Regions from separate parts of the Shewanella indica genome, predicted to be linked through region 2. Evidence: predicted binding sites of a transcription regulator. Region 2 holds the regulator's gene; each other region holds the start of a gene.

Region 1 (5,516 bases), 2.0 Mb from region 2:
CACTTCTCTTAAGGTCATCTCTTTTTCAAGCAAGCGCGCATCCAGCCCCACTTCGACATCCATGATCTCGTCTTTCAGCGCTTGAGACCAGCGCATATCGGTATCTTGCTTATCGCTTTGAACCCCGGCATCCAGCAACTCCCGGATGGGTTCGATCATAGAATAAGGCATGGTGATGTGGAAATCGCCACCACCACCGTCTACCTCAATATGAAAAGAGTTCACCACCACCACTTCGGTCGGGCTAACGATATTGGCCATCGCCGGGTTAACCTCTGAGTCCAGATAGTCGAATTCGACATCCATCACAGGCGCCCAGGCATCTTTGTAATCTTCAAAAATAATCTTCAACAGCAGTTGCACTATGCGCCGCTCTGTCGGGGTGAACTCCCGTCCCTCAATCTTGGCGTGGAAACGGCCATCACCACCGAAGAAGTTGTCCACCAGAATGAACACCAATCTGGCTTCCATGGTGATCAGTGCCGTGCCCTTGAGCGGACTAAAGCGCACCATATTCAAGCTGGTTGGCACAAACAGAGTGTGCACATACTCACCAAACTTGAGCATCTGTACGCCGTTAATGGAGACTTCGGCGGCCCGGCGCATCATGTTGAACATGCTGATCCGCAGGTGACGGGCAAAGCGCTCGTTGACAATTTCCAGGGTCGGCATCCGGCCACGGACGATACGATCCTGTGAAGAAAAGTCATAGGACTGAGCTTCAAGAGTCGACTCCTGCGAATCATCTTCTTCGACGTCGTCCACGCCATGCAGCAGCGCATCAATTTCGTCTTGGCTTAATAAATCACTCACGATATTGCCTTCGCCTCTTGTCCCTGTTACTGCATCACAAAGCCGGTAAACAGCACTTTCTCAACCACTTTTCGGCCTGTTACCGGTTGCAGCGTGTTTTGCACATTGAGCAGCGCCAACTGCCTGAGCTCATCCTTACCCGCCTGGCTGCTGAGCTTTTCGACATCGGCACCGCTGAAGGTAGTCAGCAGTGCATCTTCAATCAATGGAACATGCTTCCTGATAGTGACATCGTCATCACTGCCCCGCACCATAAGCTGCACCTTGATCTCCACCAGCCTGGAACGGTTGGCCCCCGGCAGGTTGAACAGAAATGGTCTGGGCATAGCGACATAGAAGGCTTCCCTGCTGTCGTTGACCTGAGTGACTTCGGTACCCTGCTCCCCCTTGGCTGCATCGTTCGCAGAATCATCTGAGCCACCCAGGAAAAACCACAAGCCAGCGCCAATCAGCAGCAACACCACCAGACCTATGCCACCGAAGATAAAGAGTTTCTTTCTACTTTTAGGCGCCTGCGCCTCTTGCAGCTCAAGCTCTTCTTGCTCTGCCATCCTCTTTCCTATCCCTTAATCAACCGCACTGCCCGCGGAAAAATGCCATCCCTATAGGTTACCTGCTCAGGCGTAATAATCTATACCCGAGCCATAACTTGTTGTGTGATTTGTGCTTTGTACCGTTTCTTCGACGGAAATTTCACCGTTGGTGCTCTCCTGGGCAAAACCACCGCCATTGCCACCTTGCTGCTCGCCTTGCTCACGACCACCTTGGGAAATATGGCTATCGGCCAGGTTCATTCCCTGCTCCTGCAACATTTCTCTCAATCTGGGCATAGCCTGTTCCAGCATATCCCGGGTTTGCGGTTGGGTGACATGGAACTGCACTTGGGTCTGATCGCCATGCACCTGAACCCTGACCATCATGGCTCCAAGCTCAGGTGGGTCGAGACGAATTTCAGCCTGTTGCACACCATTACTGACCATGGTGATCAACTGTTGCCGCATCACGGGAGCAAAGCGTTGCACCATATCGGCGGTTTGCAGTGATTGCTCCATCCCCTGCCTCAACGACAGTTGATATTGGGCCATCTCTCCCCGCTGGGGAGGCTGTAATCCTTGTTGATGCAGCTGTTGCTGGAATGGGCTGATATCTGTCTGGGTTGATGCCGCATCACCCTTTAGCGCCTGATGTATGGCGTCACTCACAGGGCTTCGCACCTCGGCAGCAGTCTGAGTACCTTTCACCTCAGCCTTGACTAAGCTGGCGAGAACATCCTTGGCGACAGCTTTGTCACTCTTGCCGTCAGCGCCAACAGCCGTTGCCGCCGCGGTCACCGCAGCACCCAACTTGCCGGCAGTATCTGTCTTGGCCTTATCGGCAATTACGCTTTGCGCCAAGATCTTGTCACTCTTTTCCTCTGTGGCATTGAGCACAGCTTCACGAACCACAGCTGCCATACCATCCTGAGTCGCCGCCTTACGCGCTGACTTATCAGCATCCGCCCAGCCCATTTGTTGCTCGCCTTGCTGAGACTTGGCCTTATCTGCCGTAACCGTCTTATCAAGAGCCAGCAAAGGAGCATCTAAGGTTTCATCCTCTGCTTCGCTATCGCCTTTGCTTGCCGCTTCCTGATCAGTATCGGTCAGTTTGGCGCTGTCTTGTTCACTCTCGTCACTTTCGTCAGCGGTAATCAGTTCTGCACCTTCCGGGCTATCTATCGCTACTATGCCAAGCTCGACACCACTCTGTTTAAGGTTTTCCAGGAGCTGTATCTGTTCTTCGGGAGACATGGCCTTGATCTCATCTTCCTTGAGCCCAGTAAGTGCGGCAATCTGTGTTAGCAGACTTTGCTCATCGACTTCGGTGGCCATAGCGGTGACCATAGTGCCGTCTTCAGACGGCAAGTTCTTGCCCATGGCTATCTGCCCCAAAATGAGCGAGACATCAACGGCCTGTTCAGCATGGAGGTTTTCACTATCAAGACTGCCGCCGGTAAATGTCGGCTTAACGCTTTGTGAGTCGAATGAAAATTTAGTCTGCGCCTGTTGATAAGCGGCGAAAAAAGCTTCGTTATCAGTAGATTGTAGTGCATCTGTGGCGGAAACTCCCTTGCCGCCCGCATTGCCGATCAGGATATTGGATAACTGCTGCATGCCTTCCTCCAGCACCTAGGCCCTCAATAGATAAAGATAGGCCGAGTCAGAATTAATGTCTCTGCCTCAAACAAAGCAAAATTCACGCCAACAAATAAAATAGAATGGATAATCGAAGAACTACCCGGGAATGAAAGTCTGTGGAAGCTCAGTGGTTGAGCTTGCGACGAAAAAACTGCTGGGAAGCAAACTCATCGATGAGTTTTTGCTCCTGTTTGGCGGCTTTGGCTTCGGCCTGCAGGGCTTTTTTCTCCAGCAACATCTCCACCGCCTTACGCTTTTGCTGCTTCTCCAGCCAATGTTGCTGCCGATAGCCCCGCTGCTTATCGGCCTCGGCAACCACGGCGAGTTGTTGCCCTATGGCATCATCTACCTGACGCACAAATCGATGAAACTGCTGGTAATAGGAGGCGCCAATGCTCTGCCCCTGCTGGGCATCGAGTTGCTTCATATAGTCAAGACGGTATTCCTGCAGCGCCTGCAACTGAGACTTGCGCCTCTGGCATTCCATTTGCGCGGCTTTAAGCTGCAGTGCCGCCTGCTCTTCGGCTTCGACCGCCAGTTTCAACACTGTGTGCAAAGGATCGGGTTTCGCCATCTGTATTACTATTCCTTAAAATTGCCTGCCTTGCGGGCCTTAACCCGACTCTCTCAATCAGGCTCTGGCTACCCTATTCTCAGCACTTTTTTGTCGAGCCCCAAAACCCATGCACAGAGTGATATTACACCTTACATTGGGCTGCAAGCTGCCCCAACATCTGCTGGCAATCACTGAAACTAATAGCATCGCGCATCCCCTGCCGCAAAAAGGCGTTCATGGCGGGTTGCAGGCGTATGGCGTTGTCGATACGCGGATCCGAGCCTTGGGAATAGGCACCGATGGAGATCAGATCCCGGTTTTGCTGGTAGAGCGAATACACCTGCTTGACGCGCCGCATCGCTTCGAGGTGCGCCTCACTTATCACCATAGGTGCCACCCGGCTGATGGAAGCTTCAATGTCTATCGCCGGATAATGTCCTGAGTCGGCCAAGGCCCGCGACAGCACTATGTGACCGTCCAAAATGGCCCGCGAGGCATCGGCAATGGGATCTTGCTGATCATCCCCTTCGGTAAGCACAGTATAGAAGGCAGTGATCGAGCCCTGCCCTTCACCGCCATTACCGGCGCGCTCCACCAAACGGGGCAACTTGGCAAATACCGAAGGCGGATAGCCTTTGGTTGCCGGCGGCTCACCGACCGCCAGAGCGATTTCCCGCTGCGCCTGGGCATAACGGGTCAGGCTATCCATCAACAGCAGAACATCATAGCCGAGATCGCGAAAATACTCGGCTATCCGAGTCGAGGTTTCGCAGGCGCGAAGGCGCATCAAGGGGGAGGTATCTGCCGGAGCAGCTATGACCACAGAGCGGGCCCGTCCCTCTGCGCCCAGGATCTCTTCGATAAACTCTTTTACTTCCCGGCCACGCTCCCCCACCAGGCCAACCACAATAATGTCGGCCGTGGTGCCGCGGGTCATCATGCCAAGAAGCACACTCTTACCCACGCCGGAGCCGGCAAAGAGCCCCATACGTTGGCCCTTGCCCACGGTAAGCATGGCATTGATGGCTCTGACGCCTACATCGAGCGGTTCGGTAATCGCCCGTCTGGCCAAGGGGTTGATTGCCGGGCTGTGGCGCGAGGCTTGTTCGTCTGTGTGCAGGGCGCCCATACCATCGAGCGGCTGGCCGTTACCGTCCAGCACCCGACCAAGAAGACTCAAACCAACGCTGAGCCCGGTTTGCTCACCAAGCGGCATCACTTTGGCTCCGGGCAGCACGCCCCTGAGTTCTTCCACCGGCATCAGATACAATAGCTCATCGTCAAAACCTATCACCTCGGCAATAAGCTTACCCGCCATGGTATCTATGGCACAGAGACTACCGACCGGCGCCCGGCAACCACTGGCTTCCAGCGTCAGGCCAACCACCCGCACCAACTGGCCGCTGGCAACCGCTTGAAACGGCGCTTGCTTTTCGGCCAAGTGTTTGAGTTCACTCAGCAGTTGGCTTCGGCGCTGCTGCATCATGAGCGTCTCCTTCGCTGGGCTGTTCGCCCTCTTGACTTGCGGTCTCGGCCTTGTCGCTCACAACGGCTGTTTGTTCATCTGCAAGCGTTTGCCCCTGCTCGCTGTCCGGTATAGGCGGGCTTGGCCTATCGTCTATTGCGGCCTGCTGCTGAGCAGCCCTTTTCGCCAACATGGATTGTTCGGCTTCAAGATTGGCAAACACCCCGTCCAAACGGGTTTCCAGACGCATATCCACTTGCGAGCGTTGGCTGTCCACCACACAATCGCCCCGGTTGAGGCCGGGATCGGCTTCCAGTGTCCAGCGGTTACGTGCCAGTTGTTCTTCACCGTAGAGCTCGCTGACCAAAGCCATATCTTCGGGATGCAGGCGCAGATTCACTTTCTGCTCTTTGAGTGGCAGGGCATCTATCCCTTGCCTGAGCGCCGCCAGTATATGTTCCGGATGGGTTTTCAATTCATGGGCAATAAGATTGCGCGCCAAAGTGGC
Region 2 (5,516 bases):
TACTCTCAAGCTCGGGATCCATTATGCTGCGGATCCCGGCGGTGGGGTTACAGGTCAGCAGGGTGGAGAGCTTAACGCCACCGAGCAAAACATCGCGTCTATCTACCACATAGAGGGTATCAGTGGCTTCGGGCAACTCGCCTCTTTGACGCAGATAACGCAGCACCACATCGACGTTGACGTCCGGTCTCAGGGTCACGGTATCTGTGTTCATCAGACTGCCGGCACTGTCTTCCGGATAGGAGAGCGCCTGTTCGACCCTGGCCCTGTCTTGGGCACTCATGGAGTGCAGTACCTGTTTGTAGAGGGTATCCGGCAGGCTTCGCAGCACATAGGCCAGATCATCGGTATCCATACCCGCAGTCGCTCGTGCCAAGCGCTCAGGACTCATCAGGCTGATCAGCTGGTCTTTCATATCCTCACCCAGCTCTTCGAGGATCTCACCGCTCTGTTCCTGATCCACAAGTTGCCAGAGTACCTGACGGGTACGTGGTGGTGAAGATTCGAGAATAAAGGCGATATCCGAAGCTGTCATTCGCTGCAGCATGTCGCGCACATGCACGAACATACCACTGCCAAGAGCTTGGTTTAGTTGAGTAAGACGTTGTTCTGTCAGCTCTTGGTCGAGCGCTTCTATTGGCATGCAGTTCCCCCTGTGATGCAAAGCGAGGATATGTTACCTCAAGACAGGGGAGTTATAGAAACAAAGAGTGCAGTGCTAAGGAAGGGGCGAGCAAGTCCCACGCGTGCTCTGCGTCGGCTTACCGTACTGCCTGCTGTGTTGTGTCTTTCCCTAAGACTTCAGCTGGCTTCGTCGAAACGGGCGTTTATCAGAGCGCAGATGGCATCCATTGCGGGTTCGGCATCCGGGCCTTCGGCAATAAGGCGTATGGTTTTGCCTTGACCGGTTTCCAGCATCAAGAGCCCAAGCACGCTGGCGGCCGAGGCCTTTTTCTCGCCCTGGATCAGAGTGATATCGGCTTCGAACTCGCTGGCCAGCACCGCCAGCTTAGTGGCGGCGCGGGCATGCAGGCCCAGCTTGTTGACTATGGTGACTTCCCGTTCAACCTTTGCCATTGCCCAGCTCTCTGTGGCGGGCCTGTACCTTGTGTTTGCTGTTGCCAAAACGCTTGGCCAGCTGGTCGGCGACATAGACAGATCTATGCTGGCCGCCGGTGCAACCTATGGCTATGGTGAGATAGCTGCGGTTGTTGCGTTCAAGGTGCGGTAGCCAGGTTTCCAGCAGATTCTCTATCTGCCAGATAAATTTGTTCACCAGTGGCTGACGGATAAGGAATTCCTGTACCGGCTCATCCAGCCCAGTCAGCGGCCTGAGCGCCGGTTCCCAGTGAGGGTTGGGCAGAAAGCGCACATCAAACATGAAGTCGGCTTCCTGGGGCATGCCGTGCTTGAAGCCGAACGATTCGAAGTTGATCACCAACTCTTTGTCGACGCTACCCAGCAGAATTTCCCGTACTTTGTCACTGAGTTCATAGATATTCAGTGCCGAGGTATCTATGTAGTGATCCACCAGTTTCGACATAGGCTCCAGCAACTTACCTTCGTGCTTGATGGCATCTTGCAGCGAGACAGTGCTCTTGGATAGGGGGTGTAATCTGCGGGTTTCGCTGTAGCGTTTAAGGAGTACTTTATCGGAAGCGTTGAGGAAGAAGCTGGTCAGTTGGGTGTTTTCCGGCAGTGCCGCCAACTGTTTTTCCAGCACTTTTTCCTGATCCGGCATGTTGCGCACATCTATGCTGATGGCGACCAGATCATTGCTGCCTCGGAGGTTTTCCAGCAGGCTGCCTATCATGGGCAGGGGCAGATTATCCACACAGTAGTAACCCAGGTCTTCGAGTACCCTGAGGGCAACGGATTTTCCGGAACCGGAGCGGCCTGAGACTATAGCGAGTTTCATCCTGTGATCACCTGATAGAGTTCTGTTTCATCGCGGGATTTACGCAACTGCTTGAGTATTGCTTTGTCGCTGAGCTTTTCAGCCATGGCAGACAGGGTACTCAGATGTTGTTGGCATTGATCTGCGGGAACCAGAAGGGCGAACAGTATGTCCACCGGTTGGTTGTCTATGGCATCGAAGGCGATAGGCTCTTCGCATTTGACCAGCACGGCAATCGGCTCTGTGATATCAGGCAGCCGGCCATGCGGAATCGCAATACCATTACCTATACCTGTGCTCCCCATCTTTTCGCGGGCCAAAAGGCTTTCAAAAATCGCTTGAGAGGAAAGGGTGGGGTACTGGGCGCTGGCGAGATCGCTAATTAGCTCCAGTACCTTTTTCTTACTGCCCGGAGTGGCACAGGTAGTGCACTCCGGCCGCAGGATGGTACTCAGTTCCATCGTTAGTGTTTTGTCAGCTTTTCTTTATGTTTAATGACCTGACGATCCAATTTATCAATCAGAACGTCGATGGCGGCATACATGTCGGCATGTTCAGAAGTTGCATAGACTTCGCCGCCTGTGAGGTTGATCTTGGCTTCGGCAATCTGTTGCAGTTTTTGTACATTGAGCACAACGTGCACATTATTGATCTGTTCGAAATGGCGTTCAAGTTTCGAAAACTTACTTTCCACATAGTCACGCAGTGAGTCGGTGATCTCGATATGATGTCCTGTCAGGTTGATTTGCATAGAAAGATTCCTCCAATTTCCAACTGTGGATTTATAAACTCTTACGCTGGTTCGACGGTGGTATCATCATAGCCTCGCGATACTTGGCTATGGTGCGTCTTGCAACGTTGATTCCCTGTTCTGCCAGAAGTTGTGCCATCTTGCTGTCGCTCAAAGGTTTCTTCTGGTTTTCCGCTGCCACGAGCTTCTTGATAAAAGCCCTGATCGCCGTGGAAGAGCATTCTCCGCCATCTTCGGTACCGACATGGCTGGAGAAGAAGTACTTCAATTCAAATATTCCCCTCGGGGTATGCATATACTTTTGAGTGGTGACCCTGGAGATGGTCGATTCATGCATCTCGACCGCCTCGGCAATATCGTTGAGTACCATGGGTTTCATGGCCTCTTCACCATATTCAAAAAATCCCTGCTGGAACTGCACTATGCAGTTGGCCACCTTGAGCAGGGTGTCGTTGCGGCTCTCCAGGCTCTTGATAAACCATTTGGCTTCCTGAAGATGACCACGAATAAACTGGCTGTCTGATTGGCTGCGGGCGCTACGGGCCATGGCAGCATACTGTTGGTTGATCCCGAGTTTGGGCATACAGTCCGGATTGAGCTCCACTACCCAGCGGCCGCTCTTCTTCCAGACGCTGACATCCGGGATCACATATTCCTCGTCCATCGGCTGCACCAGCAAACCGGGGCGGGGATTGAGGCTCTGAATAAGGTTGATGGCGTCACGCAGTTGATCTTCCTTGAGCTTGGTCTTACGCATTAGGGTGCGAAAGTCGCGGGTAGCGATGAGATCCAGATGTTCGTCAATCAACAAGCGGGCGTCGGCCAGATGCGGGGTGTCGGCGTTGAACTGTTGCAATTGGATCAGCAGGCATTCGCGCAGATCTCTGGAGGCGATGCCGATGGGATCGAAGTGCTGGATCCGCTTGAGTACCGCCTCGACTTCATCGAGCTCAATCTCAGGGTTGCCCATGGCTTCGAGGATCTCCTCAGTGCTCTGGGTTAGATAGCCCTGCTCGTCAATGGCATCTATGATGGCGGTGGCAATGGCGTCGTCGGTATCGGAAAACGGGGTCAGGTTCTTTTGCCATTCCAGGTGTTCATAGAGACCTTCGCTGGTTTCACCCTGGAAGGGCATGTCATCTTCACGGCCCATAGCCGGCCCTGAGGCGCTGGCGGCGGTAAAGACTTCATCCCAGGTGGTATCCATAGGCAATTCATCCGGCATAGACTCATTGTTCAATGCCTCTGAGGTTTCTACCGTGGAACCATCTTCCTGCTTGACGCTCAATTCGCCGGCGTCGTTTTCCTTGTGGTTGTCGTCGATAGCGTCATCCTGGTTGTCCTCGGCCATCTCCAACAGAGGGTTGGCTTCCAAGGCTTCCTGGATTTCCTGCTGCAGCTCAAGGGACGACAGTTGCAGCAGGCGAATTGCCTGCTGCAACTGAGGTGTCATGGTCAACTGTTGACCCAATTTGAGCTGGAGTGACGCTTTCATTATACCGCTAATCCCTACTCGTTATTTTTCAAGGAAAAAATTCAATAATAACAAACTATAATACCCGGAATTGCCGCCGGATGACATGATCCTAACTATAGCCTGAATTGTTCGCCTAAGTACACAGCACGCACTTGCTGGTTGTCCAAGATTTCAGCGGGTGTGCCCTCGGCAATCAACTGCCCATGGCTGACAATGTAGGCTCGCTCACAAACGTCGAGCGTTTCGCGAACATTGTGGTCTGTGATCAGCACCCCCAAACCGCGGGACTTAAGCTGTTCGATGATTTTCTTGATATCGATAACTGAGATGGGATCCACACCGGCGAACGGCTCATCCAGCAGAATGAACTGTGGATTGGCGGCCAATGCCCGGGCGATTTCCACCCGGCGGCGTTCACCGCCGGAGAGGGACATCCCCAGGCTGTCACGTATGTGGGTAATGTGGAATTCTTCCAGCAACTGTTCGAGTTGTTCCTCGCGCTCGTCGCTGTTGAGCTCTTTGCGGGTTTGCAGTACGGCCATGATGTTGTCATGTACCGACAGCTTGCGGAAAATACTGGCTTCCTGTGGCAGATAGCCTATGCCTTTACGGGCACGCAGGTGCATGGGATCCAAGGTCAGCTCGTCGTCGTCAATGAAAATACGGCCCTTGTCACTCTGCACCAGGCCAACCACCATATAGAAGGTAGTCGTCTTGCCCGCCCCGTTGGGGCCCAGCAGCCCCACGATCTGGCCGGTATTGACCGATAGGCTGACATCTTTGACTACGTTGCGCTTCTTGTAACTCTTTGCCAGGTTTTGTGCCGTCAGGGTGCTGGTCATTGCGGCTCCTGCTGCTGTTCTTTCTTATTGAGATCCTGATAGTTTTCCGGCTGGATAACAGTGGTTACCCTATCTTGGCCTTTGCCGCTGCTTTCCGCTTCCAGCTGCTGCTTGTTGATGTCGTAGACTATCTTCTCGGCGGTTACTTCGCTGCCGTCCTGTTCCACTTTGGCTTGGCCTATCAAGGTCATGATGCGGCTGTCTATGTTGTAGTGGATCTCTTTGGCCTTGGCACTGGCCTGACGGCCATCTTCCAGCTTCTGGGTATAGGTGGCAGGTGAGCCCTTGGCCACCAGGATCCGCTCGCCACTCTTGTCCTCAGTGTAAGCCGTGAGTTCATCGGCCAGCAGCTTCAAACTGCCCTGGGTGACTGTGACAGGCCCGCCGTATACCACGCGCTTGTTTTTGATATCGGCAAACTGATTGGCGGCGCTGATCTCGACTTTTTGCAGCAGATCTTCTTCAATGGCCACTGCCGACAGGCTTGTGATGCACAAGAGGGCACCGATAAAAAGCTTACTTGGTTTCATAGGTTCCTTTCACCTGACT
Region 3 (5,516 bases), 1.4 Mb from region 2:
AGTATGTCGCGGCCCCTTTCTCTCAGTGGCGGCACAAGTAGCGGGAAAACACTTAGCCTGTGGTAGAGATCGGCGCGAAAGCGGCCTTCAACCACCTCGGTTTTGAGATCCTTATTGGTGGCGGCGATAACCCGCACATCCACTGTCAGGCTTCTATCTTCGCCAACCCGTTGCAGATCGCCGTATTGCAGCACCCTGAGTAACTTGGCCTGCAGCGGCAGGCTGAGCTCGCCTATCTCGTCGAGAAACAAAGTCCCCTTGTCGGCCAATTCAAACTTACCGGCGCGATTGCTGATGGCGCCGGTAAAGGCGCCTTTGACATGACCGAAGAGTTCACTCTCGGCGACCGACTCGGGTAGGGCGGCGCAGTTGAGGTACACCAGAGCCTTGTTGCCTCTGGGCGAGGCGGCGTGTACTGCCTTGGCAACCAGCTCTTTACCCGTGCCGGTTTCACCGAGGATCAATACGTTCAGATCGCTGGGAGCGACCACGGCAATTTCCCGCTTCAGCGCCAACATTTGCGGGCTTTCTCCCAGGAGTTCACTATGGCCGCTTTCCGGCAAAGGTCGACTCTGGCTCTGTAGCGACAGGCTTTCCAACTTATCCAGCAGCAGGGCATTGCCGAGGGAGGCGGCGGCGATGGCGCTCAGGCTTCGCAGCTCTTCATCGCTGAAATCGTCGAACTGGCAAGGGTCCAGACCATCTATGGTCAAGGCGCCTATCAGTTGTTCCTTGTCCAGCAGCGGCAGGCCGATACAGGCATGCACCTTGAGCTTATCTGTATGGGCGGCTATCAGGCCATCGTAGGGATCCGGCAATTGGCTGTCTGCCGGAAAGCGCACCAGATCGCCGGCGCGGGCGATGGCTTCCAGTCTCGGGTGCTCTGTGATGTTGAAGCTGCGACCGAGTACATCGGCCCTGAGGCCATCGATTGCCAGTGGGATAAAGCGATTGCCCTGAAACCTCAGTAGAGCGGCGGCATCACAATGGAGATTGTCCCGTACCGTTGCCAGCAGACGGCTGAATCTGTCGCTGTTTGGCAAACCTGAGGTGATATCCAGCGCGATACGGGTGAGATCGGAATGGCTGAGTGGCATAAGCTGACCTGAATAAAATCCCTGGGGTGAGTCTACCCCAGGGACAGTGGAATGTCATTTTGACATTGTTTGCAGTGTGAGTGGCTAGTGACTGGTAGCAATGGCCAAGCGTTTGGCCTTGACTGCCTGTCGTAACAATCCCAGCAGGAAGGCGCCCAGCAATAAACCACCGACGGAGAAGATGATATCACCGAACATCCGCATCCATACCAGGCGTTCTACCAGCGGGCTGTGGATCACCTCTGCCGAGCGGGCAAACCAGTAGCCATGATCCAGAACGGCAAAGAACTGCACTATGCCCACCGGCAGCAATGACAGGAACAGCATGGCGGCCAGCCCCAGATTCAGGCTCCAGAATGCTCCCTTGAGCCACTTGTCTTCCCAGCGCAGTTTACCGGCAAGTCCTGACAGGCAGAACAACATCAGGCCTATCCCCAACATGCCGTAGACTCCCATAAAGGCGCCGTGGGCGTGGGTGGCCGTGGTATTCAGCCCTTGAATGTAATAGAGGGCAATCGGTGGATTGATCAGGAAGCCCAGTACACCGGCGCCCACCAGATTCCAGAAAGCGGTGGCAACAAAGAACATGATGGCCCAGTGATAGCGTTGCATCCAGGGAGCGGCCCGGCGCAGGCGATAGCTTTCCACCGCTTCAAAACCGATAAGGGCCAGAGGCACCACTTCCAACGCCGAGAAGATAGCGCCCCAGGCGATGACCGAAGTGGGGGTGCCGGTGAAATAGAGGTGATGCAGTGTGCCTATCAGGCCCCCGGTCAGGAAGATCAGGGTAGAGAAGAGTACCGCACCATTGGCACTGCGGGCACGGATAAGGCCAAGACGCACAAACATCAGGGCGATAACCGAGGTGGCAAAGGTTTCAAAGAAGCCTTCAACCCACAGATGTACTACCCACCAACGCCAGTATTCGGCGATGGCAAGGTTAGTGTGTTTACCCATAAACAGCCCGGCACCATAGAAGAGGCCGATGGCGACACAGGAGGCGTAGAGTACCCAGAGCACAGGCTTTAGCTCAGATTCCTGTTTCAGGGCGGGCAACATGGCGCGGCTCACCAGCGCCAGCCAGATCATCAATCCGGCTAACAGCAGCAATTGCCAAACCCGGCCGAGATCTATGTATTCATATCCCTGGTGACCGAAGAGGAAGTTGTTGTCCAGCGAGAAATATTGTTGTACCCCCAGCCATTCACCGGCCATGGAGCCCAGCACCACGACCAGCAGAGCGACCCACAATAGGTTGACACCGAAGCGTTGATATTTGGGCTCGTGGCCGGAAAGCGCCGGCGCGATATAGAGCCCGGTACCGAGCCAGGCCGTCGCTATCCAGAATACTGCCAGTTGAGTATGCCAGGTGCGGGTCACTGAATAGGGCAGGATCTCACTCAAGGGAAAACCGTAAAACTCCTGGCCTTCAACCGCATAGTGCGCCGTGACGCCACCTAGCAGTATCTGCAGCAGAAATAGGCCGATAGCGGTAATGAAATATTTACCCGTGGCCTTTTGTGAAGGGGTGGGTTTGTGTCTGAACAGGGGATCTTCTGTGGCGGGAGCCGACAGCGCTTCATGTTTGCCGGCGGCATGATACCAAACCAGGGCACCGATACCGGCCAGCAGAGTCACTATGCTCAGAATCGACCAGACGATATTGTCTGAGGTCGGTGTGTTGCCCAGTTGCGGATCGTAGGGCCAATTGTTGGTGTAGCTGTAACTGGCATCCGGGCGCTCGGTCACTGCGGCCCAAGCGCCCCAAAACAGGAAGGCATTGAGCTGCTGACGGCGTTCGGCAGATCCTATGGTATTGGTTTTCATCGCATAGGCTTCTCGCAGCTCATTCAGCGCGGGATCGTCACCAAACAAAGATTGATAGTGCTGACTCACTTGCGCCATGGCAGCGATACGGGTGTCGGAAAGCACCACCCGGGTGTGACCTCTCTCATCTGTAGTGACAGTGTTATGGCGCAAATCGTCCCTTAAAGCTTGCTCCAATGCGGCCTGAGTACTCTTGTCCAGGCTATTGAAAGGCTTGTTGTATGTCTCCTTGGCGCGAATATCCAGCCAGGCTTCGGCCTCACGGTGCAGCCAGTCTGCAGTCCAATCCGGAGCCACATAAGCGCCATGGCCCCAGACGGAGCCCAACTGATGCCCGCCCATGGAGCGCCAAACCAGCTGCCCTTGTTCTATGTCCTTGCCGCTGAAAACCACTTGGCCCTGGCTGTCGCTATAGACATCGGCAATCGGTGGTTTTTCCCGATAGATTTCACTGCCGATACTGAGAAGTACAGTGAAAGAAGCGACCAACACAAGTAACAGTGCGATCAGGGTGAATTTTTGTCTGCTCATTGGCATCCCTCTGACAAAGTCTATTTGATAGGTTTTCCTTCATAGAGCAGCTAATGTGCCAAGTTTTATTCTTGTTTTTAATCAGTATCTTACTGTTCTGTGTGTTTTTGGTTGTGTCATTTTGATTGTATTTTGAATGTCTTTTTAACATTACAAAGTGTCATTATGACACTGAATGTTTGCCCTGAAGCCATCACTGATATATTGATGAGGATTCTTGGATTTCAAATTCTTTAGTTGATTGAAAAAATTAAGTTTTTTTCATTAATTTGAGTTTATGTTTCTTTGGCTTCATATTTGATGTTTTATTGGTAAATTTTCTATTTTTTAAGGGGTTACACGGCTTCTTTTGCTGGTCTTTTTCGCTGAAAGCGAAAATAAGTCAACTGTTTCTACTGAAAAATAACCCTAATTAATGATATAATTCCGTTTGTAACCCACGTGTTTTCCGGAGTCTCATTAGAGTCAGGTTTCTCTTTTATTAGCTTCCCCGCATTTTCAACTGGAGGGTCATTTGAACGCAGATATCATCAACAGCTTTTTCCTTGTCGGGGCCTTGCTTGTCGCAGTCAGTGTATTGCTCAGCCCGGTGTCGTCGCGACTCGGTATTCCTATTTTGGTGGTATTTCTTGCGGTGGGTATCTTTGCCGGTGAAGATGGCCCAGGCGGCATAGTATTCAATGACTATTCAGTGGCTTATTTGGTCAGTAACCTGGCGCTGGCTGTTATTCTGCTCGATGGTGGCATGCGTACCCGGGTTGCCAGTTTCAGGGTGGCATTGTGGCCGGCCTTGTCCTTGGCCACTTTTGGGGTGGCGTTAACCACCACGCTGACAGGTTTATTGGCTGCCTGGCTGTTTGATCTCAGCTTACTTCAGGGCATGTTGGTGGGGGCCATTGTTGGTTCGACCGATGCCGCGGCGGTATTTAGCCTGCTCAAAGGCAAAAACGTGAACGAGCGTGTCGGTTCGACACTGGAAATAGAATCCGGCTGCAATGACCCTATGGCCGTGTTTTTGACCGTGACGCTGATTGCTATTCTCGGCAGCAGTGGCGATGAACTCTCGGGCAGCTATCTGGCTCTGAGCTTTATCAAACAGTTTGGCCTGGGCGGGATCCTCGGTGTCGGCGGCGGTTGGCTGCTGTGGCAAGTTATCAATCGCAATCAATTGCCCGAAGGACTCTACTCCATTTTGGTGCTGAGTGGCGCAATGATGATCTTCGCTATCTCCAATGCCCTGGGAGGCAGTGGTATTCTGTCTATTTACCTGGTGGGTCTGTTTCTCGGTAACAAGGCGACCCGTGGCAAACACTCGATTCTCAACGTCCTCGATGGTATGACCTGGCTCAGTCAGATAGGCATGTTCCTGGTACTGGGACTCTTGCTGACGCCATCGGATCTGAAAGATATCGCCTTACCGGGTTTGGCACTGGCCTTTGGGATGATCTTTCTGGCGCGGCCGATTGCGGTTTGGCTTAGTTTGCTACCGTTTCGCAGCTTCCATGACAGAGACAGATGGTTTATCTCCTGGGTTGGGCTGCGCGGCGCCGTACCCATTATTCTCGCGGTATTTCCCATGATGGCGGGGCTGCCACAGGCGCAGCTTTACTTCAACCTGGCCTTCTTCGTGGTGATGGTTTCCTTGCTGCTGCAGGGCAGTACCTTATCCAAGGCGGCGCAGCTGGCCAAGGTGGAGTTGCCCCCCAAACCGGCACCCATATCCCGCGCCGGGGTGGAAATTTATCCCACCAGTGAATGGGAGATATTTGTCTATCGCCTCAGTGAAAACAAATGGTGTATCGGTGAGCCTCTGAGGCGCCTTGCCATGCCGGCGGGAACCCGGATTGCCGCGGTATTTCGCAATAACGAACTGTTGCACCCTTCGGGGAGTACCAGGCTGATGGCCGATGACATTCTTTGTGTGCTGGGGCAAGAGGACGATTTGGAACCTTTGAGTCAGCTGTTCAGTGAGGCGCCAGAAAAACGCGAGGCGCCCCGCTTCTTTGGTGACTTCTTTATTTCAGTGGATGTGATGCTGGCCGATATGGCACCTATTTACGG

Evidence for each region. Region 2 encodes sigma-54, which starts transcription at its own class of promoters, with help from an activator protein. Its sites were predicted from a motif close to GTTGGCACGNNNNTNGNNT; they were not measured.
Region 1: the regulator sigma-54 is predicted to act here: its motif matches at 3,037-3,055, upstream of SIL79_RS13075 (flagellar hook-length control protein FliK).
Region 3: the regulator sigma-54 is predicted to act here: its motif matches at 3,500-3,518, upstream of SIL79_RS10585 (nitric-oxide reductase large subunit).

Annotation. Positions count from the first base shown of each region.
Region 1 is NZ_JAWXXR010000001.1:2,908,928-2,914,443, reverse strand. Features, by position in the region: gene fliM (flagellar motor switch protein FliM) at 1-813, opposite strand, end outside; gene fliL (flagellar basal body-associated protein FliL) at 840-1,364, opposite strand; gene SIL79_RS13075 (flagellar hook-length control protein FliK) at 1,431-2,963, opposite strand; gene fliJ (flagellar export protein FliJ) at 3,112-3,561, opposite strand; gene fliI (flagellar protein export ATPase FliI) at 3,686-5,026, opposite strand; gene fliH (flagellar assembly protein FliH) at 4,995-5,516, opposite strand, start outside.
Region 2 is NZ_JAWXXR010000001.1:928,045-933,560, reverse strand. Features, by position in the region: gene mgtE (magnesium transporter) at 1-643, opposite strand, end outside; gene SIL79_RS04300 (HPr family phosphocarrier protein) at 802-1,077, opposite strand; gene rapZ (RNase adapter RapZ) at 1,064-1,918, opposite strand; gene ptsN (PTS IIA-like nitrogen regulatory protein PtsN) at 1,915-2,358, opposite strand; gene hpf (ribosome hibernation promoting factor) at 2,361-2,648, opposite strand; gene SIL79_RS04280 (RNA polymerase factor sigma-54) at 2,680-4,143, opposite strand; gene lptB (LPS export ABC transporter ATP-binding protein) at 4,239-4,967, opposite strand; gene lptA (lipopolysaccharide transport periplasmic protein LptA) at 4,964-5,497, opposite strand; gene lptC (LPS export ABC transporter periplasmic protein LptC) at 5,484-5,516, opposite strand, start outside.
Region 3 is NZ_JAWXXR010000001.1:2,353,783-2,359,298, forward strand. Features, by position in the region: gene norR (nitric oxide reductase transcriptional regulator NorR) at 1-1,097, opposite strand, end outside; gene SIL79_RS10585 (nitric-oxide reductase large subunit) at 1,182-3,455, opposite strand; gene SIL79_RS10590 (potassium/proton antiporter) at 3,970-5,516, shown strand, end outside.